One region of the Salipiger sp. ABN3_019 genome, then DNA from elsewhere that is predicted to be linked to it. Evidence: riboswitches for the same ligand, from Rfam matches in the RefSeq annotation. Region 1 holds a riboswitch; each other region holds the start of a gene.
The links. A riboswitch is a leader RNA that binds a small molecule or an ion and turns the genes downstream of it on or off. The one in region 1 is predicted to bind thiamine pyrophosphate.
Positions count from the first base shown of each region.

Region 1 (7,235 bases):
ATTAACTATTGGTGATGCGTAAGATGCAAGAAGTAACGAACAGCGAACTGATGGCAATGCGTATCGCGATAGACGATGCAATTAAGGCGAGCAGAGAACAAGGCAAATCTGGTATAGGAGCGGTCGTTTTGCGTGGTGGGGAAATAGTCTCCCGCGGAGTAAATTGTGTCCATTTACAAGATGACCCCACCGAGCACGCGGAAATCGTAGCGCTCGGCCGTGCTGCAAGGACTTTAGGACGGCCGGATTTGGCCGGATGCACTTTAGTTAGCACTCTGCAACCTTGTGAAATGTGTCTTGCAGCCGCGCGTTTCGCGGGCATTGAGCGCATCATATTTGGTGCACAGAAGAAAAATGTAGCGGGCAAGTATTTCGCCTTTAACCATTTAGGTATAGAGGACTTCTTGGGCGATCCTCCATCTTTTTGCTTCGTGGCTGGCGTCCTGGAGCAGGACGTACTGGGGCTCTACGAGGACGGGCAGGAGTGAGGGCGCACGGTTTTTACTGGGTCCTGCAATGGCCCGACTTCGCCCCTTGCTTGGCGACACGGAACACCGAGTGCTCGTCGGAATAGAAGGCCACGGGCCGGCCGTGCGCCGCGAGATACCGCTCGAGCGTGCCGAAATAGCTGAAGGTGCTCTCAGAGGCTACAAACTCCAGGTGCATCAGCGTGCTGGTGGCGTCGTCGACAAAGGCCAGCAACGTGCAGGCCGGACCACGTTCCTCGAACCAGGCGTGATCAGAGCCGTCTATCTGCACGAGTTCGCCATAGCAGTCCCGGCGCCGGCGCGGCTAGTGAAACGTTCTGCGCTGCTTGCGCGACAACCAGATGCCGTCTTCCTGCATGCATTTGCGCAAGGTCTCCCGCGACACCTTCAGGCCATGGTGTTCCGCCAGCTTCTCGGCTGCGAACCTGGGCCCAAAGTCGGCGTAGCGCTCACGGATCAGCGTCAGCGCAAACTCACGCACCGCGGGATCGATCCGGTTGTTGGACGGACGTCCGCGGGCCTTGTGCCGGAGCGCCGCCAGACCATCGGCCTGGAACGTCTTCAGAAGCCGGTGAACCTGCCTTCGACTCAAGCCCAGGACCGAGGCCGCCGCCACCGTAGACATCCGGCCTTGCACCACATCACTCAGGACTTCGATCCGGTTCAGCTCGCGCTCGCTCATGACCACCAATCCCACGGCCGCACTCCAATCCTGCCCAATCAGGGGAGTGTGACACTTCAGCTTTGCTCATGTAAGACATTCTAACTTGGCGTGAGAGCTCAAGGATCGTTGCGACAGGATCCGCTATCTCAGTTTCGCCATTTCCTCTCTGAAGGCTTCTGCCGGGGTTCTCCAGCCGAGGCATTTCCGCGGTGTCGCATTCAATCTCTCACTGATCTGCTTCATCTGGGGTCTCGAAAGCGAAGCGATTGGGGTGTCGCGGGGTAGCACCCGGCGGGCGCGTCCGTTTAGGTTCTCCACCGAGCCTTTTTGCCAAGGCGCCTGCGGATCGCAAAACCAAGCGGTTGTCCCGATGCCGGCCTCGAGCTTTCTCCAGTCGCGAAACTCGAAGCCGCGGTCGAAGGTGATCGACTTGCGCGCAGCCTGGGGCAGCGGGGTCATCACGTTCATCAAGCTGTTCATGAAATGCTTGGAACTGCGATCGTTGTTGCGGAACAAGACCGCGGAGCGGGTCTTTCTCTCGACCAGCGTTGCGACGTTCATCGAGCCTTGTGCGCGCTCGAAGATCATCAGATCACGTTCCCATTCACCAAATGTTTCCCGTGCGTTAACGTATTCTGGTCGCTGATGGATCGAGCGTTCGGGAGGAAAGACCTGGTTGCGGGATCGCCGTGCATACCGGGGCCTGCGTTTCTGGCGCCGCCTCGGCAAATGTCGCGCCAACTCTTCGTCACGACCCTCGGGGCCGTAGACCCAGGCATAGATGGTTTCATGGCTGATGCGGGTCTCGTGACCCTCAAAGGCAAGACGCCCCGCAACTTGCTCCGGAGACCAACCTTCCTTCAACCGGTCGATCACGGCCTCACGCAAGGCAGGAAGCCTGATGAGCTTGCGTCGCCTTGCGCGACGCGCGGTCGCTGATTTTTGCGCCACGACACCATAGTAGCCGTTCAGCTCCGGCAGCTCGTCAGCGACAAAACCATTGCGCTTGATCTCTCGGTAGACGCTGGACCTGTGACGGCCGAGTTCACCGGCAATCCTACTGACTGGCAGCTTTGCGTTCAGCATGTCTTCGATACTGCGCCGTTCACGAAGGTCTAACTCTGTGTGCGCCATCATCCGTTCTCCTTACTTTCCAGAAAGATAGGGGAATTGTCGCAACGGAGTTTAGAATGTGCCGCGCTTACAGTTATTGTTGCAACCAAGTTGAAATGTCTTCGGCTGCGCAAAGCAGAAATGTCTCACCGAGGGTGGAGAAGCATGGCCGGGCAGGGCGAAGACCCCACATATCGCAGCCCTGATCGGCCATGCGTTCAGAGCCGGAGCTTGCGGCGCTCCTTTGCGCTGTAGAAGGCACGGAAACCTTGCTCATCGAGGAGCTTCTCGAAGGCCCGCCAGGCAAGGCCGTCGGCAAAATATGGAGGGTTGTCCAAGATCGTCAGCGTCCCGAAGGCGTTCTCCACTGACAGGATCCAAGAAGGATCATCTGAGGTTCGGTAAATCTCCACGGTGAAGCGGTGGCCGTCGATCACCACGTCCTGCGTCAGGTTCGAGAAGATGATCTCCGGCTCTGTATTGCCTGCCATGTGCCTGCCTCGCTCATTCGCTCGCGGCGGAGGTTAGCATCGCGGCGACGCGGCGACAGCGTCATTCCGGGGGTGCTGCGGCCCGCGCCTTTGCCTGGCGCGCTGCCAGCGAGTTCCAGCCGTCGTTGCGGCGACCTGTCGGCTCGTAGCGGGTCCGCTGCTTACCGGCCCGCCGCTTCTTCGGAGGCGCCTTGTCCTGCTCGGCCTTGATGTATTCCAGCACCGCGCTCAGATGCTTGTTCTCGGTGATCGCGGCATGGCTGACACGCTGGTCTTTGTCGAACACGGAGTAGGGCAGCGACACGCCTTTCCAGCGGACCTCGAACCGGCCATCGGGGAACTCGTAGGTGTCGACATACTTGCCAGGCAGTGCGCGCGTGATGTCGTTCTCCGCAAGGATGATGCGCTGCCGCTCATAGGAAAAGGCCAGTTGCCTGGTGACATAGCGCTCATCGCGGAAGCACAGGATCTCTCGCAGACGTTCCGGTTCCATGTTCAGGGACCGGTGCAGGTTGTCGGCCCGTAGCGGCACCTTGGCGAACTTCGCATTATGGCGCGCCAAGAACCTTGGCAGGATCGCGTTGCCGGCTGCCATGTCGCAGACGCCCGCCAGCCGTAGTTCCTTCACCAGCCGATCCTGTAGGGTACGGTTCGCGCGCTCGACGCGGCCCTTTGCCTGGCTGCTGTTTGCACAGAGGATCTCGATGTTCAGATCGTTCAGCGCCCGACCGAACTGGGTCATGCCATGGCCCGACTTCGCTCCTTGCTTGGCGACACGGAACACCGAGTGCTTGTCGGAATAGAAGGCCACGGGCCGGCCGTGCGCCGCGAGATACCGCTCGAGCGCGCCGAAATAGCTGAAGGTGCTCTCAGAGGCTACAAACTCCAGGTGCATCAGCGTGCTGGTGGCGTCGTCGACAAAGGCCAGCAACGTGCAGGCCGGACCGCGTTCCTCGAACCAGGCGTGATCAGAGCCGTCTATCTGCACGAGCTCGCCATAGCAGTCTCGGCGCCGGCGCGGCTGGTGAAACGTTCTGCGCTGATTGCGCGACAGCCAGATGCCGGCATCCTGCATCCATTTGCGCAAGGTCTCCCGCGACACCTTCAGGCCATGGTCTTCCGCCAACTTCTCGGCTGCGAACGTGGGCCCAAAGTCGGCGTAGCGCTCACGGATCAGCGTCAGCGCAAACTCACGCACCGCGGGATCGATCCGGTTGTTGGACGGACGTCCGCGGGCCTTGTGCCGGATCGCCGCCGGACCATCGGCCTGGAACGTCTTCAGAAGCCGGTGAACCTGCCTTCGACTCAAGCCCAGGACCGAGGCCGCCGCCACCGCAGACATCCGGCCTTGCACCACATCACTCAGGACTTCGATCCGGTTCAGCTCGCGCTCGCTCATGACCACCAATCCCACGGCCGCACTCCAATCCTGCCCAATCAGGGGAGTGTGACACTTCAGCTTTGCTCATGTGAGACATTCTAACTTGGCGCTTACAGTTATGCTGCGTATAAGGATAATTATGTACAAATGCAGGTGACCCAGGCGCGGCGCGTGCCGGGCCGGGATCGATCGGGCACGGCGCTTTGTTCATTCCTTCACAACATGCTGGACGATTGCGAAGACTGCCAATAGATTTGACTAATTTTGGCGGAGTTGTTATTCGCGACCTTACCGTTGGGGTGCCTTTGAAAGGCTGAGAGGCGTGATCGCGCTAACCCATCGAACCTGATCCGGGCAATTCCGGCGTAGGGAACGGTCTATAGCGAACAGACGTTTTCCATGCGCGGTGCCCTTGTGTCTGAAGGAGCAGCCGTTGGCGCATATCGCATTGAGCATCGCCGGATCCGACAGTGGCGGAGGGGCGGGCATTCAGGCCGACCTCAAGACCATGTCCGCACTCGGCGTCTACGGCGCCAGCGTCCTGACCGCGGTCACCGCCCAGAGCACCCGCGCCGTCACCGCGGTGCATACCATCCCCGAAGCGATCATCACGGCGCAGATCGACGCGGTGCTGAACGATCTCGACGTGCGCGCGATCAAGATCGGCATGCTGGCGTCGCCGGGGATCATCGACTGCGTGAGCCGCGCCATCGCCGGCTTCGGCGGCGCGGTGGTGCTTGATCCGGTGATGATCGCCAAGTCCGGTGACGCGCTGCTGGCGCCCGACGCGGTGGGTGCGCTGCGCCGGGCGCTGATGCTGCGTGCCAGCGTGCTCACCCCCAACCTGCCCGAGGCGGCGGCGCTGCTGCAGGGCCCGGTGGCGTCCTCGGTGCCCGAGATGGCCCAACAGGGCAAGGCGCTCTGCGCCATGGGCGCGCAGGCGGTGCTGATGAAGGGCGGCCATGCCAGCGGCGAGATCTGCGAGGATCTGCTGATCGCCGGCGGCGAGGTGCTCGCCCGCTTCGCCGCGCCACGCCAGCACACCCGCAACACCCATGGCACCGGCTGCACGCTGTCGTCGGCCATCGCCGCCGGGCTGGCGCGCGGGCTGCCACTGGCCGAGGCCACCGCCGAGGCGCATGGCTACGTGCAGCAGGCGATCGCTGCGGCGGACGGGCTGAACGTCGGGCACGGCCACGGGCCCCTGCACCATTTCCACCGGGTCTGGCAGTGATGGTGATGTACTCGGTCATCGGTTCGGGCGTGGCCGGACTTGCCGTCGCCAGCGAGCTTTCGGCGCGCGGCGCCGAGGTGCAGGTCTTCGATTCCGCCGGCCCGCCCGGCCCGCATGGCTGCTCGTGGTGGGCGGGCGGCATGCTGGCGCCTTGGTGCGAATATGAAAACGCCGAAGAGCCGGTGCTGCGCCTCGGCCAGCAGGCGCTCGACTGGTGGCAGGCGCGCACCACGGTCACCTGCCGCGGCACGCTGGTCGTCGTCGGGCGGCGCGACCTGCCCGACCTGCGCCGCTTTGCCCGCCGCACTACGGGCTTCCGCGAGGTCGGCCCCGAGCTGGCCGAGCTCGAACCCGACCTGCCCGGCTTCGCGCAGGGCCTGTTCTTCGAGGACGAGGCGCATCCCAGCCCGCGGCAGGCGCTGAGCGACCTGCACGAGGGGCTGCGGGCGCGCGGCGTCCGCTTCCACCGCGAGGCAGCACCGGCGGATCTGCCCAATGCCATCGACTGCCGCGGCCTCGCCGCGCGCGATGCCCTGCCCGACCTGCGCGGGGTCAAGGGCGAGATGCTGGTGATCCGTTGCCCCGACGTGACGCGGTCGCGCCCGGTGCGGCTGCTGCACCCGCGCATCCCGCTCTATGTCGTGCCGCGCGGAGATGGCGTCTACATGCTCGGCGCGACGATGATCGAAAGCGAGGACCGGCGCCGGATCACCGCGCGCTCGATGCTGGAACTGCTCAGCGCCGCCTATGCGCTGAACCCCGCCTTCGGCGAGGCCGAGGTGCTGGAGATCGGCGTCGACCTGCGCCCGGCCTTCCCCGACAACCTGCCGCGCATCCGGCGGATCGGCGGCCGGATCTACGCCAACGGCCTCTATCGCCACGGCTACCTGCTGGCCCCGGCGCTGGCGCGCGGCGTGGCCGACCTTGCCCTCAGCAACACCTGAACGGAGATGGTCGATGAAGATCGTGATTAACGGCGCGCCGCAGGAGGTGACCGCCACGACGCTCGCCGCGCTGCTCGAAGAGCGCGGCCTTGCCGGGCGCGTCGCCACGGCGGTGAACGAGGAATTCGTGCCCGCCGCGCTGCGCGCCACGCACAGGCTGCGCGACGGCGACCGGGTAGAGGTCCTCGCCCCCGTGCAGGGAGGATGAGCATGAAACGCTTCTATGGCACCGAGCTGCCCAACCCGCTGATGTTGGGCACCGCGCAATACCCCAGCCCCGCCATCCTCGAACAGGCCTTCCGCGCCAGCGGCGCCGGGGTGGCGACGGTCTCGCTGCGCCGCGAGGGTGCCGAGGGGGCGGGCACCGCCTTCTGGAACATGATCGAGGATCTGGGCGTGCTCGTGCTGCCCAACACCGCCGGCTGCCACGCGGTCAAGGAGGCGGTCACCACCGCCCATATGGCGCGCGAGGTCTTTGGCACGCGCTGGATCAAGCTCGAGCTGATCGGTCACACCGACAGCCTTCAGCCCGATGTCTTCCAGCTGGTCGAGGCGGCGCGGATCCTCGCCGGCGACGGCTTTCAGGTGTTTCCCTACACCACCGAGGATCTGATCGTCGCCGAGCGCCTGCTTGCCGCCGGCTGCGAGGTGCTGATGCCCTGGGGTGCGCCGATCGGCTCGGGGCGCGGGCTGAACAACCCCTATGCGCTGCGCGCGATGCGCGCCGAATTCCCCGAGGTGCCGCTGGTGGTCGATGCCGGCATCGGCCTTCCGAGCCACGCCGCACAGGCGATGGAGCTTGGCTATGACGCGGTGCTGCTGACCACCGCCGTCGCCCGCGCCGGTGATCCCGTCGCCATGGCAACCGCCATGATGCGCGCAATCGAGGCGGGCCGGCTGGCCCATAGGGCCGATCCGAT
Region 1 covers NZ_JBSWTP010000002.1:59,421-66,655, forward strand. Annotated here, with positions in the region: gene ACXAD2_RS01955 (nucleoside deaminase) at 24-488, shown strand; partial or broken gene ACXAD2_RS01960 (ISNCY family transposase) at 505-1,185, opposite strand; gene ACXAD2_RS01965 (IS30 family transposase) at 1,294-2,286, opposite strand; gene ACXAD2_RS01970 (hypothetical protein) at 2,484-2,756, opposite strand; gene ACXAD2_RS01975 (ISNCY family transposase) at 2,818-4,170, opposite strand; TPP riboswitch at 4,423-4,526, shown strand; gene thiD (bifunctional hydroxymethylpyrimidine kinase/phosphomethylpyrimidine kinase) at 4,571-5,371, shown strand; gene ACXAD2_RS01985 (FAD-dependent oxidoreductase) at 5,371-6,315, shown strand; gene thiS (sulfur carrier protein ThiS) at 6,329-6,523, shown strand; gene ACXAD2_RS01995 (thiazole synthase) at 6,526-7,235, shown strand, end outside.

Region 2 (7,235 bases), on a different contig from region 1:
AGCACCATGATGTGATGGGCATGGGCAAAGACCACATCCATGTCGTGCTCGGTGAACAGCACCGACAGCCCTTCGTTGCGCACAATGTCGGCGACCAACTGCATCAGCTCGATCCGCGCCGAGGGGGCCATGCCCGCCGTCGGCTCGTCCATAAGCAGAAGGCGCGGGCGGTGGCAGAGCGCAATGGCCAGTTCCAGCCGCTTGAGATCGCCATAGGCCAGCACCGAGCAGGGGCGGTCGGCCTGATCTTCCAGCGAGACCGTGCGCAGAAATTCCAGCGCCTCGTCGCGATAGAGCTTCCACGCCCGCGCGCCGAAAGAGAAGATGCGCCGATGGTGGCTGATCAGCGCCATCTGCACGTTCTCGATGACGCTCATAGACCGGTAGGTGCCGGTGATCTGGAACGTCCGCCCCACGCCTTTCCGCCAGATATCGCGCGGGCGCTGCCCGGTGATCCGCGCGCCGCCGAGATAGACCTCGCCCGCGGTGGGCCTTAGCTGCCCGGAGAGCATGTTGAAGCAGGTGGATTTGCCCGCGCCATTGGGGCCGATCAGCGCTTTCAGCTCGCCCTGCCGCACGGAAAAGGAGACGTCTTCGACCGCGAGGAAGCCGTCGTAGCTTTTGCGCAGGTGCTCGGCGCGGAGGATCTCGGTCATCGGCTCTGCTCCTCGTCGCTGTGGCGCAGACGGCCTGCCAGCCTGCGCAGGGTGCCGACGATGCCTTCGGGCATCAGGATGACCACGGCGATGATCACCAGCCCCAGCAGCAGCCGCCAGTATTCAAGCCGGGTGAGCCAGTGCTCGACCGTGGTCATGAAGCTGGCCCCCACCACGCCGCCCGCGAGCGTCTTCACCCCGCCGAGGAAGACCACGATCAGCGCATCGAAGCTCTTGGCGATCTCAAGCTCGGTGGGAAAGACCGACCCTTTGGAGAAGACAAAGATCCCGCCCGCAAGCCCCGCCATCATACCGGCCAGCGCGAAGGCCACCAGCTGTACCCGCTTGACGTTGATCCCCATGGCCTCGGCCTGACGCGCGCTGTCGCGTCCGGCGCGCAGCGCGTAGCCAAAGGGCGCATGGACGATATGGCGCAGGGTGAGGATGCCGCCCACGCCGAAGGCCAGCGTAAAGTAGTAATAGGGCAGCGTGCCGTTCAGCCAGTCTGCGGGCCAGATGTTGATCAGCCCGTCGTCGCCGCGCGTGACACTGCGCCACTGGAAGGCCAGCGACCAGACGAGCTGGCTGAAGGCGAGTGTCAGCATGGCGAAATAGACCCCCGAAAGGCGGATGCAGAACCAGCCGATCCCCAGAGCCAGCAGCCCGGCGGCCAGCGGCGCGAAGAGAAAAGCGAACTCCATCGGGGTCTCTGTGTGGAACACGAGCAGCGCCGCGGCATAGGCCCCGCCGCCGAAGAAGGCCGCATGCCCGAAGCTCACCAGCCCGCCAGAGCCGAGGATGAAATGCAGGCTGGCGGCGAAGAGCGCGAAAACCACGATGTCGATCACCAGCACCATCAGGAACTGGTCGGCAAACAGCGGCAGCGCGGCGAGGGCTGCGAGCAGTAGGGCGGTGAGCGCGATGCCGACAGGGCCATAGGGGCGGATGGGCGTCTCGGGCGCGCCGACCTGCCCGTGCTCGCCCGCCACCTCCTCGCGGCCCAGCAGACCATAGGGGCGGATGATCAGCACCACCGCCATGACCACGAACATCAGCACCAGCGTCGATTGCGGCAGGTAGGTCACTCCAAAGACCCCCAGCACCGAGATCAGCACCGAGGCGATGAAGGCCCCCGGAAGGCTGCCCATGCCGCCGATCACCACCACCACGAAGACCGCGCCGATGATGTTGAAATCCATCAGCAGATCGGCCCCGCCCTTGGGCAGTTGCAGCGCGCCGCCCCAGCCCGCCAGCGCCGAGCCGAGCGCAAAGACCCCGGTGAAGAGCCACGCCTGATTGACCCCAAGAGCGCCGACCATCTCGCGGTCCTGCGTTGCGGCGCGCACGAGGATGCCCAGCCGGGTGCGGGTGATCAGATACCACAGCGCCAGCAGGATGACCGGCGTGAGCGCGATCAGAACGATGTCATACTTGGGCACCGGCTCGCCGAAGATGCGCCAGACCCCGCGCAGACCCGGCGCGCGCGGGCCGAGCCGGTCTTCGGCCCCCCAGATCATCAGCGCCAGATCCTGAATGACGAGGATCACCCCAAATGTGGCCACGAGCTGAAAGAGCTCGGGCGCGCGGTAGATGCGGCGCAGCACGATCACCTCGACCAGCGCGCCGATCAGCCCCACCGCGAGCCCGGTCAGCACGATCGCACCCCAGAAGCCGACCGCGCCCGGCAGCACCTCCATCAGGGTCACGCCGATGAAGGCGCCGAGCATGTAGAACGACCCATGCGCGAAATTCACGATCCGCGTGACGCCAAAGATCAGCGACAGCCCCGAGGCGACGAGAAACAGCGCCGCGGCATTGGCGAGGCCGGTCAGGAACTGGGCGAGGAAGAAGGCCATGGTGGGGAAGGCTCGGATCGGGGAAGGGGGCGGGGCGCTGCCCCTCTTGGCCTTGCGGCCAATTCACCCCGGAGTGTTTGCGGAAAGATGAAAGGGGGAGGCAGCGCAGCCTCCCCCGAAGCGCCTCAGTCGGCGGGGCGCATTTTGCGAATGTCTTCGTCCGAAGGCATGTAGGGTGTTGGGTCCTTGTAGGACCAGTCCACCATCACGCCTTCGCCTGCATCGTTCAGCGCCGTGGTGCCGGTGAAGGCGCCCAAGGTCGATTGGTTGTCGAGCGCGCGGTAGTGCAGCGGCCCGACCGGCGTGTCGGGAATGTCGAGCCCCTCGAAGGCGTCGCGGATCGCCTCGGTCTCGGTGCTGCCGGCGCGTTCGATGGCGGCGGCGACCGAGAGCGCGGTCAGATAGCCGACGTTGCTGCCGTTTTTCGGAGTTTCGCCGAACATCTCTTCATAAGCCTCGACGAACGCACCGCCGGGCGTGTCGGCGGCAAAATCGTACCAAGGGTAGCCGGTGACGAACCAGCCCTCGGGAGCCTCCTCGCCGAGCGGCTCGAAATACTCCGGCTCACCGGTCAGCAGCCCGTAGACGTCGCGCCCGTCGAAGAGGCCGCGGTCGGTGCCCTGACGGACGAATTTGGCCAGATCGGTGCCGAAGGTGACGTTGTAGATCGCGTCGGGCTTGGCGCGCTCCAGCGCCTGTACCTCGGCGCCGGCGTCGATCTTGAACAGCGCGGGCCATTGCTCGGCGACGAACTCCACCTCGGGCTTGAGCCGCTTGAGGTTTGCCTTGAAGGCCTCGACCGCCTCGGTGCCATAGGCGTAATTCGGCGCGATGGTGGCATAGCGGATGGCGTCGGTGGTTGCCGCCTGCTCGGCCAGCATCGCCGCCTGCACCCATGTCGAGGTGCGCAACCGGAAGGTGTAGGGATTGCCCGAGCCCCAGACCAGCGTATCGGCCAGCGGCTCGGAGGCGAGATAGACATGCTGTTTCTCGGCGGCGTAGGAGCTGAGCGCCAGCCCGACATTGCTGAGGATCGTACCGGTGAGCATCACCGTGCCATCGCGGGTCATCAGTTCTTCGGCGATGCGCACCGCCTCGGCGGGATCGCCCTGATCGTCGCGGAAGACGAACTCCAGATGGCGGCCCAGCACGCCGCCGTCCGCATTGATTTCGCTGACCGCCAGTTCGATGCCCTTGCGGTAGGGCTCGGCGAAGGCTGCAAGGCGCTTGTAGTGGTTGATGTCGCCGATCTTGATCGGGGCATCCGTGCTGTCCTGGGCGAGCGCGGCGGCCGGGACCAGCGCCAATGCGGCGGCGGTGGCGAGAACGGTGCGTCGAAGCAGGGTCATTGCGGCGTCTTTCTCCTGTTGCGCGGCGCGGGGGCAGGCCGCTGCGACCCTCTTACGCCGGAACGCCGCCTCTTACCAAGGTGCTGTGCGGGAGTTTTCGGGTGGCGCCACTTCCGGGGGCGCTGCCCCCGCCGCGCAAGCGCGCGGCTCCCCCGGCGTATTTTTGAAGAGAAGAAGCCTGTGGGGACGCTTGGCGGGGGCGCTCAGCGGGGGCGTTGCGCGACGCGGCGCTTGGCGCTAGGACTGCGCGCCAAAGCGCGCCAAAACCCGACCGCGCGAGCCTTAGGAGAGACGATCATGACGCGAGCCTTCATCTTCCCCGGTCAGGGGGCGCAGACCATCGGCATGGGCAAGGCGCTGGCCGAGGCCTATCCGGCGGCGAAAGCCGTGTTCGACGAGGTGGACGCAGCGCTGGGCGAGAGCCTCTCGTCGCTGATCTGGGACGGCGACATCGAAACGCTCACCCTCACCGAAAACGCTCAGCCCGCGCTGATGGCGACCTCGCTGGCAGCGATGCGCGCGCTCGAGGCCGAGGGCATCGAGATCGGAGCGGCCAGCTTCGTCGCAGGTCACTCGCTGGGCGAATATTCGGCGCTGACCGCCGCGGGCGCGCTGAGCGTTGGCGATGCGGCGAAACTGCTGCGCACCCGTGGCAAGGCCATGCAGCAGGCAGTGCCGGTGGGTCAGGGCGCCATGGCGGCGCTGCTGGGCCTCGATCTGGCGACCGCCCGCGCCGTCGCCGAAGAGGCGGCGCAGGGCGAGGTCTGCGCCGCGGCCAATGACAACGACCCGTCGCAGGTGGTGATCTCGGGCGACAAGGCAGCGGTCGAACGCGCCGTGGAGATCGCCAAGGAGAAGGGCGCCAAGCGCGCGCTGCTGCTGCCGGTGAGCGCCCCCTTCCACTGCGCACTGATGGCCCCCGCCGCCGAGGTGATGGCCGAGGCGCTGGAGCAGGTCGACATTACCGCGCCCAAGGTGCCGCTTGTGGCCAATGTGATCGCCGAGGCGGTGACCGATCCCGCCCGCATCCGCGCGCTGCTGGTCGAGCAGGTCACCGGCTCGGTGCGCTGGCGCAAGTCGGTCGAGTATATGGTCGCGCAGGGCGCGGATGAGTTCTGGGAGATTGGCGCGGGCAAGGCGCTCTCGGGCATGGTGAAGCGCATTCACCGCCCGGCCACGCTGCGCAACATCGGCGCGCCCGACGACGTGAAGGCCGCGCTCGAAGCGGTCTGAGGCGCGCCTCACCTCTGCCAACAGCAAACAAGGGCGGTGCCATGCGGCGCCGCCCTTCGTGCATTCCGGGCGTGCGCATGCTGGGCGCGGCCTGCGCCTTTCATTGTTCCACAAATACGCCTCCGACCGCCTTCGCCCGCCCCCCGCCGGGCCGAGGCCGCACCTTGACGCCCGACCCGACTCGCCGCAGGGTGGCGCCACTCACCCGGGGGGTCCCGACAAGGGGCTGAGATTCTGCTGGCGTTCGCGCAGCGCAGTGACCCGACGAACCTGATCCAGTTCATACTGGCGTAGGGATGGTGCACTGGCGTTGCCGGGGGCTCTGCGCCCCGGATCTTGCGGATAGGACAAGCGGGGCAGACCCGCGCCTTGGCCGCAGCGATGTCACCCCATTCACGCACCGGAACTGGGTCTCCACCGCTTCGAGCTTGGAGGCTCCGACCGATGAAAGACCTGACCCCAACAGTCACCTGCGGGCCGCTGCCCGCCTCGCGGCGCGTCTGGCATGAGGGCACGCTGCACCCGCAGATCCGCGTGCCGATGCGCGAGATCGACCTGCACCCGTCCGCCGGTGAGCCGCCGGTCACCGTCTATGACAGCTCCGGCCCCTATACCGACCCCGGCGCCGAGATCGCCATCGACCGCGGTCTGCCGCGCCTGCGCGAGGGCTGGGTTCGCGCCCGCGCCGACACCGAAAGCTACGATGGCCGCCATGTGAAGCCCGAGGACAATGGCTTTGCCGAAGGCGCGCGGCTGGTGCCCGAGTTTCCCGTCCGCCATGCGCCGCGCCGGGGCAAGGACGGCAAAGCGGTCACCCAGATGGCCTATGCCCGCGCCGGGATCGTCACGCCGGAGATGGAGTTCGTCGCCATCCGCGAGAACCTCGGGCGCAAGGCCGCCAAGGCGCAGCTCGAACGCGACGGGCAGGACTGGGGCGCGTCGATCCCTGACCATGTGACGCCGGAGTTCGTGCGCGATGAGATCGCCCGGGGCCGCGCGATCATCCCCGCCAACATCAACCACCCCGAGCTTGAGCCGATGATCATCGGGCGCAACTTTCTGGTGAAGATCAACGCCAATATCGGCAACTCGGCGGTGACCTCCTCGATGGCCGAGGAGGTGGAGAAAATGGTCTGGGCGACGCGCTGGGGGGCCGACACGGTCATGGACCTGTCGACCGGGCGCAACATCCACAACATCCGCGACTGGATCCTGCGCAACGCGCCGGTGCCCATCGGCACGGTGCCGCTCTATCAGGCGCTGGAGAAGGTCGGCGGCATCGCCGAGGACCTGAGCTGGGAGGTGTTTCGCGACACGCTGATCGAGCAGGCCGAGCAGGGGGTGGATTACTTCACCATCCACGCGGGCGTGCGCCTGCACATGATCCCGATGACGGTGAACCGGGTGACCGGGATCGTCAGTCGCGGCGGTTCGATCATGGCCAAATGGTGCCTGCACCACCACCGCGAGAGCTTCCTCTACGAGCATTTCGACGAGATCTGCGAGATCGCGCGGGCCTATGACGTGTCGTTCTCGCTGGGTGACGGGCTGCGCCCCGGATTTATCGCCGACGCCAACGACGAGGCGCAGTTCGCCGAGTTGGAAACGCTGGGCGAGTTGACGCAGGTGGCATGGAAGCACGAGTGTCAGGTGATGATCGAGGGGCCGGGCCATGTGGCCATGCACAAGATCAAGGCCAATATGGACAAGCAGCTTGAGACCTGCGGCGAGGCGCCGTTCTACACGCTCGGGCCGCTCACCACGGATATCGCGCCGGGCTATGATCACATCACCAGCGGCATCGGGGCGGCGATGATCGGTTGGTTCGGCACGGCGATGCTGTGCTACGTGACGCCCAAGGAGCACCTTGGCCTGCCGGACCGCGACGATGTGAAGACCGGGGTGATCACCTATAAGATCGCCGCCCATGCCGCCGATCTCGCCAAGGGCCACCCGGCGGCGCAGATCCGCGACGATGCGCTTTCGCGCGCCCGCTTCGAGTTCCGCTGGGAGGATCAGTTCAATCTCGCGCTCGATCCCGACACGGCGCGGTCCATGCATGACGAGACCCTTCCCAAGGAGGCGCATAAGGTGGCGCATTTCTGCTCCATGTGCGGGCCGAAGTTCTGCTCGATGCGGAT
Region 2 covers NZ_JBSWTP010000009.1:2,621,689-2,628,923, reverse strand. Annotated here, with positions in the region: gene ACXAD2_RS20880 (ABC transporter ATP-binding protein) at 1-656, opposite strand, end outside; gene ACXAD2_RS20875 (ABC transporter permease) at 653-2,512, opposite strand; gene ACXAD2_RS20870 (ABC transporter substrate-binding protein) at 2,638-3,861, opposite strand; gene fabD (ACP S-malonyltransferase) at 4,159-5,094, shown strand; TPP riboswitch at 5,291-5,409, shown strand; gene thiC (phosphomethylpyrimidine synthase ThiC) at 5,539-7,235, shown strand, end outside.
Region 2: linked by a shared signal. The riboswitch ahead of thiC (phosphomethylpyrimidine synthase ThiC) and the one ahead of thiD (bifunctional hydroxymethylpyrimidine kinase/phosphomethylpyrimidine kinase) in region 1 are both predicted to bind thiamine pyrophosphate.

Region 3 (7,235 bases), on a different contig from region 1:
GGACTGCTGTTGAAGGAGATGCGCGACACCAATCCGCTGGTGCAATGCATCACCAACTACGTGGCGATGAACATCGCCGCGAACGTGCTGCTGGCGGCGGGGGCCTCGCCGGCCATGGTCTCGGACGCCGAGGAGGCTGGCGAGTTCGCGGGTATCGCCCATGCGCTGACGGTCAACATCGGCACTTTGTCCGAGCCTTTCGTCGAAGGGATGCGCGCGGCCATCGCCGGGGCGCAGGCGGCGGGCAAGCCATGGGTGCTTGATCCGGTGGCCTGTCAGGCGACCGGGCTGCGGCGGCGGGTCTCGGCCGAACTGCTGGCGCTGAAGCCGACGGTGGTGCGCGGCAATGCCTCCGAAATCCTCTCGCTCGCCGGAGAGGTCAGTCGCGGGCAGGGCGTCGACGGGCGCGACGGGGTGGAGGCCGCCGAGGCCGCCGCCCGCGCGCTGGCGCGGCAGACCGGCGGTGTGGTGGCGGTGACCGGGGCGGTGGATTTCGTCACCGACGGCAGCCGCGGCGTGCGGATCGGCGGCGGCTCGCCTTGGATGCCGCTGAACACCGCGCTTGGCTGTTCGCTCACCGGCCTTTGCGGGGCTTATGTGGGGCTCGGCGGCGACCCGTTCGAGGCCACCGTCGCGGCGCTCTCTCACTACGCCGTGGCCGGGAGCCACGCGCATGAGGATGCGACGGGGCCGGGTAGTTTCGCGCCCCGCTTCCTCGACGCGCTGCATGCGCTGACGCCCGAGGCGCTGGACGCCGGGGCCGATCTGCGGGTGCTGGAGGATGCCGAATGAGGCGCTTTGACCTGTCGGTCTATCTGGTACTTGATCCCGGCCTCTGCGCCGGGATCGGCATGGTCGAAACGGCGCGGCTGGCGGTGCAGGGCGGCGCCACGATGGTGCAACTGCGCGACAAGGACGGCGGCACCGTGCGAATGATCGAGACCGGGCGGGCGCTGAAGGCGGCGCTGGCGGGCTCTGGCGCGCTGCTCATCGTCAATGACGACGTCGAGGCTGCGCGGGTGATCGGCGCGGATGGGCTGCACGTGGGGCAGGGCGATATGACCCCCGCCGAGGCGCGGGCGCGGGTCGGCCCGGAGATGCTGCTGGGGCTCTCGGTGGAAAGCCCGGAACTGGCGCGGGCGGCTCCGCCCGCGCTGGTGGATTATGTGGGAGCCGGGCCGGTCTTTGCCACGCCCACCAAGCCCGACCACAAGCAGCCCGTGGGCTGGGATGGGCTGGCGGCGCAGGTGGCGGCGTGCCCGGTGCCCGCGGTGGCCATCGGCGGGCTGAAGGCGCATCATGCCGCGCCCGCGAAAGAGGCGGGAGCGCAGGGCCTTGCCGTGGTCTCTGCGATCTGCGGCCAGCCGGACCCTGCGGCAGCGGCGCGGGAGATTGCCCGCGCCTGGGCCGCGGCCTAGCCCCACATCTCGTGAAAATGGTGCAGCGGCCCGTGGCCGCCGCCCACCTGCAGCCGGTCCGACGCGGCCAGCGCGCCTTGCAGGTAGCGCTTCGCCTCGTCCACTGCCTCGGGCAGCGTCTTGCGTGGCAGCAGCGCGGCGATGGCGGCGGAGAGCGTGCAGCCGGTGCCGTGGTCGTTCTTGGTGGCGATGCGCGGCGCGCTGTAACTGCGGGTCTGGCCCTGCCACCACAGAAGGTCGGTGCTCTCGGGGCTGCCGGTCAGATGGCCGCCCTTGAGCAGCACCGCCTCTGGTCCCATGGCGGCCAGCGCGGGCAGTTCCTTGACCATCTCCTCAGCGCTCCAGTCCTCGCCGCGCGAGAGCAGCACGGCCGCCTCGGGCAGGTTGGGGGTGATCAGCGTCGCCAGCGGCACCAGATCCGCGCGCAGCGCCGCGACCGCCTCGGGGTCGAGCAGCGCGTCGCCGCTTTTGGCCACCATCACCGGATCGAACACGATGTTGCGCGCGCCATGGGGCCGCAACCGCTCGGCCACGGCGCGGATGATCCCGGCGTTGGCGACCATGCCGATCTTCACCGCGTCGACCCGCACATCGTCGAAGACCGCGTCGATCTGCGCCGCGACGAACTCTGGCGGCAGCGCCTCGACCGCGCGCACCCCGCGCGTGTTCTGCGCGACCACGGCGGTGATCACGCTCATGCCGTAGGCACGGTTGGCGCTGAAGGCCTTGAGATCGGCCTGAATCCCCGCACCGCCCGAGGGGTCGGTGCCCGCGATGGTCAGCACGTTGGGGATGCGGGGTGGCATAGGGGAAGTTGTGTCGGGGGTGTTCAAGGGCGCGGCCTCCATAAATGAGGCCGGCGAGGGCATGCGGTCAGCTCCACCTGTCCCTTCGCCGGCATGATCCGGATCAGGTTCAAAGGGTCACTGCGCCGCACGCATGCCAGCAGTATCTCAGCCCCTTGCCGGGACCCCCCTAGGTGCGGAGGACCCTAGCAGATGCGGCCGGGTGCGAAAGCCCAAAGGCTGCAGAGAGCCGGGGGCGCTGCCCCCGGACCCCCGGGATATTTGCGTCTAGACGAAGCGGCAAGCGCTTCGGCAGGGCGTTATGCGCCCCAGGTTTTGCGCAGCACGCGCAGCCAGTTGCCGGAGCAGAGCTTTTCCATCAGCGCGGCGTCGAAGCCATGGGCGGTCATGGCGGCGCGCAGATTGGGCAGACCGGCGATGTCGGTGATGCCCTCGGGCACCGTCGCACCGTCGAAATCCGAGCCGAAGCCGACGCGGTCCTCGCCCAGTTTCTCGATCAAATGGTCGAAGTGGCGCAGCACCACGTCGAGGCTGCAGGAGGGATCGATCCGCCCGTCGGGGCGCAGGAAGGCCGAGGCGAAGTTGACGCCGACCATACCGTCGCTCTCGGCGATCATCGCAAGCTGGCGGTCGGTGAGGTTGCGCGCATGCGGGGTGACCGCATAGGCGTTGGAATGGGTGGCGACCAGCGGCGCATCGGTCAGCGCGGCCACATCGTCGACGCCCTTTTCGTTGAGATGCGACAGGTCGATCATGATCTTGAGATCATTGCATTCCTTGACCAGCCGCTTGCCCGCTTCGGAGAGCCCGTCGCCGATATCCGGCGTCGAGGGGAAGCGGAAGGGCACGCCATTGCCGAAGATCGTCGGGCGCGACCAGACCGGGCCGAGCGAGCGCAGCCCACGGGCGTGCAGCTCGTGCAGTTCGCTCAGGTCCGGGCCGATCGCTTCGGCGCCCTCGAGGTGCAGCACAGCGGCCATCTTGGGGCCGGTCAGCGCGACCTCGATCTCGGCGGCGGTGGTGCAGGGGGTGATGGCGCCCGCCTCGGCCAGCGCCTCGAAGGCCTCGACCCCCTTCCACGTGGTCTCCAGCGCCTCGGCATGGGGGATCATGTCGGGCAGCGGCAGGTCGTATTGCGGCTGCGCCATCGCGTCCATGTCGTCGCCCGACTTCGAGGGGCTGGGCACGAAGACCGCGAAAAAGCCACCGCCGAACCCGCCCGAGCGCGCGCGCGGCAGGTCAATGTGGCCGCTGCTCAGCCCGCCGACCACGTCGCTGGCACTGACGGCGCCGCGCAGCAGGCGCAGCAGCAGATCATTATGGCCGTCAAAGATGGGCGGGGTCTGGGCAAGGCTCATAGGGGAACTTTCGCGAGTTGGAGGTCAGAGAATGAGATAGCCGAGGGCAAGCACCCATGCCGACAGCAGAAGCAGCATGCAGATCATGTAGCTGCCGTTCCAGCGCAGACCGACGTGGCGGGCGCTGACGTTGCCGAAACTTCCCACCAGCAGCGTGGTGGCGGTGAAGGGCGAACTGATGCCGCCCAAGGCCCAGCCCGCGGTGATCGACACCACGATGGCCTCGGGCGCGACGCCAAGCTCGGAGGCGGCGGGCACCAGCGGCGCGATCAGCGTCACGGCAAGGATCGGGTTCATGCCAAGCTGGCCAAGCAGCGGGATGATCCAGACGAAGCTGACCAGCACCAGCGCGGGCGGCAGGTCTTCGGGATGGAAGCCCGAGGCCTTGACCAGCGGTGCGAGCAGCGGCGCGCCGACGGTGCCAATGAAACCGGCCATCATCAGCAGCGTCACCTCGCCACGATAGGCGGGCAGTTCGGTGAAGGCGAAGGTGCGGGCGCGCTCGCGCAGCGGCGGATTGCCCTCGCGCTTTTGCAGCAGCGCCCAGGCTGCGGCCATACAGGGCACCACCAGCAGCACCAGCGCGATGATGCGCAGGCCGGTGAGGCTTTGCAGGATCAGCACCGAGACCACCAGCAGACCCAGCAGGATCAGCAGCGGTGCCATCAGCGCCCAACTGCCCTCGGGCGCAGCGCGGGGGGCGGGCGGATGCGACAGCTTGGGCTTGAAGATCGTGTCGAGCGCCCAGCCGGTCAGGGTGATCAGCGCCGAGGTGCCGATCGCCGGCAGCACCACAGAGCCCCAGCTGGTGCCCGGGATCAGCGCGGTGGTGATGGCGATGGAAAAGGACATGGGCGACCACGGCAGCGAGGCGACGAACCCGCGCTGGATCGCGAGCAGCATGCGGCGGGTGCGATGGGTGCGGATTTCTTCGTCGGGCTCATCCGCCGCCGCGGCGGTGGCGAGGCTGCCGAGCAGCGCGATGGCCCCGTAGTTGAGCAGCAAGGCGAAGGCCTGCCCGCCAAGCGTGAGCGCCAGATAACGCCGCCCCGGCGGCTGCAGCGCGAGGAAATTGCCCGCGGCACGGATTGAGCTGGCCTGCTGCGCGGCGCTGCGCAGCGTGGCGAGCGCGGCGAAGAAAGCGGCGATGAACCCGGCGGAGTGGAAGGCGTTCAGCAGCACCGGCTGCCAGCCTTCGACGCGCCAGACCAAGGCGAGGCTGAGCGCGATGGCGAGGCCCACGAAGAACCGCCGCCCCGGCGCGACCTGCGTCGCCAGCAGCGCCACCACCAGCGTCACGGCGGGGACCAATGCGTAATCGAGCCCGGAGGAGACCAGATGCCATTCCTTGAGGATGAGCAGACAGGTGATCAGGATCAGCAGGGCGCCGATCAGACGGTCGGTCAGGCTGGGAGGGGAGGCAGGGGTCTTCGACAGGCTTATGGGCACGTGTGGGGTCCAGTCTCGTGCGGGCTTTAGTCCGGACATAGACCACTGTTGACCGGCAAGGGCAATGCCCCTGCGTCATCGTCGCGGCGGGTGTTTTCCGGGGCGCCGCGCGCACTGAAGAGGGGTTTTGCCTTTGGCGCAGGCAGCGCGAGCGCGAAAAGGTCCGGATATGCCGCCGCGATGGCGCCGTCAAAAAAGCTTCATGGAACCGACATGGAACTAAGTCCGAAGCGTCACAGCCTCGATACCGTTCGGGGCGACATAGCGCCCCGGACAGTCTGGGGGAACCATGCTCACCGTCGAGAAACTGACGAAGCGCTTCGGCGCGAACACCGCCGTGGACAACGCGAGCTTTACCGTCGACCGGCCGATGATGATCGGCATCATCGGCCGGTCGGGCGCGGGCAAGTCGACCTTCCTGCGGATGATGAACCGGCTGACCGATGCGACCGAGGGGCGTTTGCTGTTCGAGGGCCGCGACGTGCTGCAGCTGAAGGGCGGGGACAAGCGCCTGTGGCAGTCCGACTGCGCGATGATCTTCCAGCAGTTCAACCTTGTGCCGCGCATGGATGTGGTGTCGAACGTGCTGCATGGCACGCTGGCGCGGCGCAGCACGCTGTCGACCATGTTCAACCTCTACCCGCGCGAGGACGTGCACCGCGCCATCGACATTCTCGAGCGGCTCGGCATCGCCGCCCATGCCGCCAAACGCGCCGAGGCGCTTTCGGGTGGTCAGCAGCAGCGCGTCGCCATTGCGCGCGCCCTGATGCAGGACCCCAAGGTGATCCTCGCCGACGAGCCCATTGCCTCGCTCGATCCGATGAACGCCCAGCTGGTGATGGACAGCCTGCGCCGCATTCACGAGGAAGACGGCCGCATGGTGATCGCCAACCTGCACACGCTGGATACGGCGCGGCGCTATTGCGACCGGGTCATCGGCATGCGCGACGGGCGCATCGTCTTTGACGGCACCCCGGCGCAGCTGACCACCGGCGTCGCGCGCGACATCTACGGCGCTGGCGCCGATTTTTCGGAAAACGCCACCTCCACCGAAATCCGCGACCCGGTGGTCGCGACGGAAATCCGGGCTGCGGAAGTCGCGGTCTGATCACCAGGGGCCCATCGGGACGGGTCCAATTCCTTATATGAGGGACAGAAGATGAAGAAACTGATCGCAGCCGCTCTGGCCAGCACCATGCTCGTGGGCGCCGCCCAAGCGCAGGAAATCTCCGAGTTCCGTCTCGGCATCCTCGGCGGCGAGAACGCGCAGGACCGTCTGGCCTCGAACCAGTGCTACGCCGAGAAGATCGCCGCGGCGCTTGGCGTCGAGGTGAAGATCTTCACCCCCGCCGACTACAATGGCGTGATGCAGGGCCTGCTGGGCGGCACCATCGACGCGGCATGGATGGGCGCCTCCTCCTACGCCGGCACCTATATCGCCGACCCCGAAGCGGTCGAGCCGGTTCTGGTCAAGCAGAACGCCGACGGCTCCATCGGCTACTATTCGATCGGCTTTGCCCGCGCCGACAGCGGCGTGACCTCGCTCGACGACCTGAAGGGCAAGGAGTTTGGCTTTGGTGATCCGAACTCGACCTCGGGCTACCTGATCCCCTCGATCGAGATCGCCGAAGCGGGCTACTCGATGGAGCCGGGCGATTACTTCTCCGACGTCGTCTTCACCGGCGGCCACGAGCAGACCATCGTCGCGGTCAACAACGGTGACGTCGACGCGGGCGTGACCTGGGCCGACGGTCAGGGCAACTGGGAAGACGGCTACAACTCGGGCGCGCTGCGCAAGGCGGTGGACGCGGGCCTCGTCGACATGAACGATCTGGTGCAGATCTGGCAGTCGAACGTGATCCCCGAAGGCCCCTTCGTGATGCGCAAGGCGCTGCCGCAGTCGGTCAAGGACAGTGTCACCGAGCTGACCGCCAACCTCTGGGAAGAAGACCCCGATTGCGCCTACGGCGTGGCGGCGGGCGATGCCAAGGATTTCATCCCGGTGACCCACAAAGAGTATGAGTCGATCGTCGCGGCCCGCCGCTCGAAGATCAACTGATCGCAGACCACCTGAGGGGCCCCGCCGATGCGCGGGGTCCCTTTACGTTTCCCGGACCGCTGCCGCCCGAATGCGCCGCCCCAGACGGGGCGCGGCCGGGCCGGGCGCGGGCCAGCCGCAGGACCGCCGCATGACCCAGTATCCC
Region 3 covers NZ_JBSWTP010000009.1:2,614,340-2,621,574, reverse strand. Annotated here, with positions in the region: gene thiM (hydroxyethylthiazole kinase) at 1-792, shown strand, start outside; gene thiE (thiamine phosphate synthase) at 789-1,418, shown strand; gene thiD (bifunctional hydroxymethylpyrimidine kinase/phosphomethylpyrimidine kinase) at 1,415-2,224, opposite strand; TPP riboswitch at 2,287-2,405, opposite strand; gene ACXAD2_RS20840 (dipeptidase) at 2,524-3,582, opposite strand; gene ACXAD2_RS20835 (hypothetical protein) at 3,607-5,031, opposite strand; gene phnC (phosphonate ABC transporter ATP-binding protein) at 5,321-6,139, shown strand; gene phnD (phosphonate ABC transporter substrate-binding protein) at 6,191-7,090, shown strand; gene phnE (phosphonate ABC transporter, permease protein PhnE) at 7,221-7,235, shown strand, end outside.
Region 3: linked by a shared signal. The riboswitch ahead of thiD (bifunctional hydroxymethylpyrimidine kinase/phosphomethylpyrimidine kinase) and the one ahead of thiD (bifunctional hydroxymethylpyrimidine kinase/phosphomethylpyrimidine kinase) in region 1 are both predicted to bind thiamine pyrophosphate.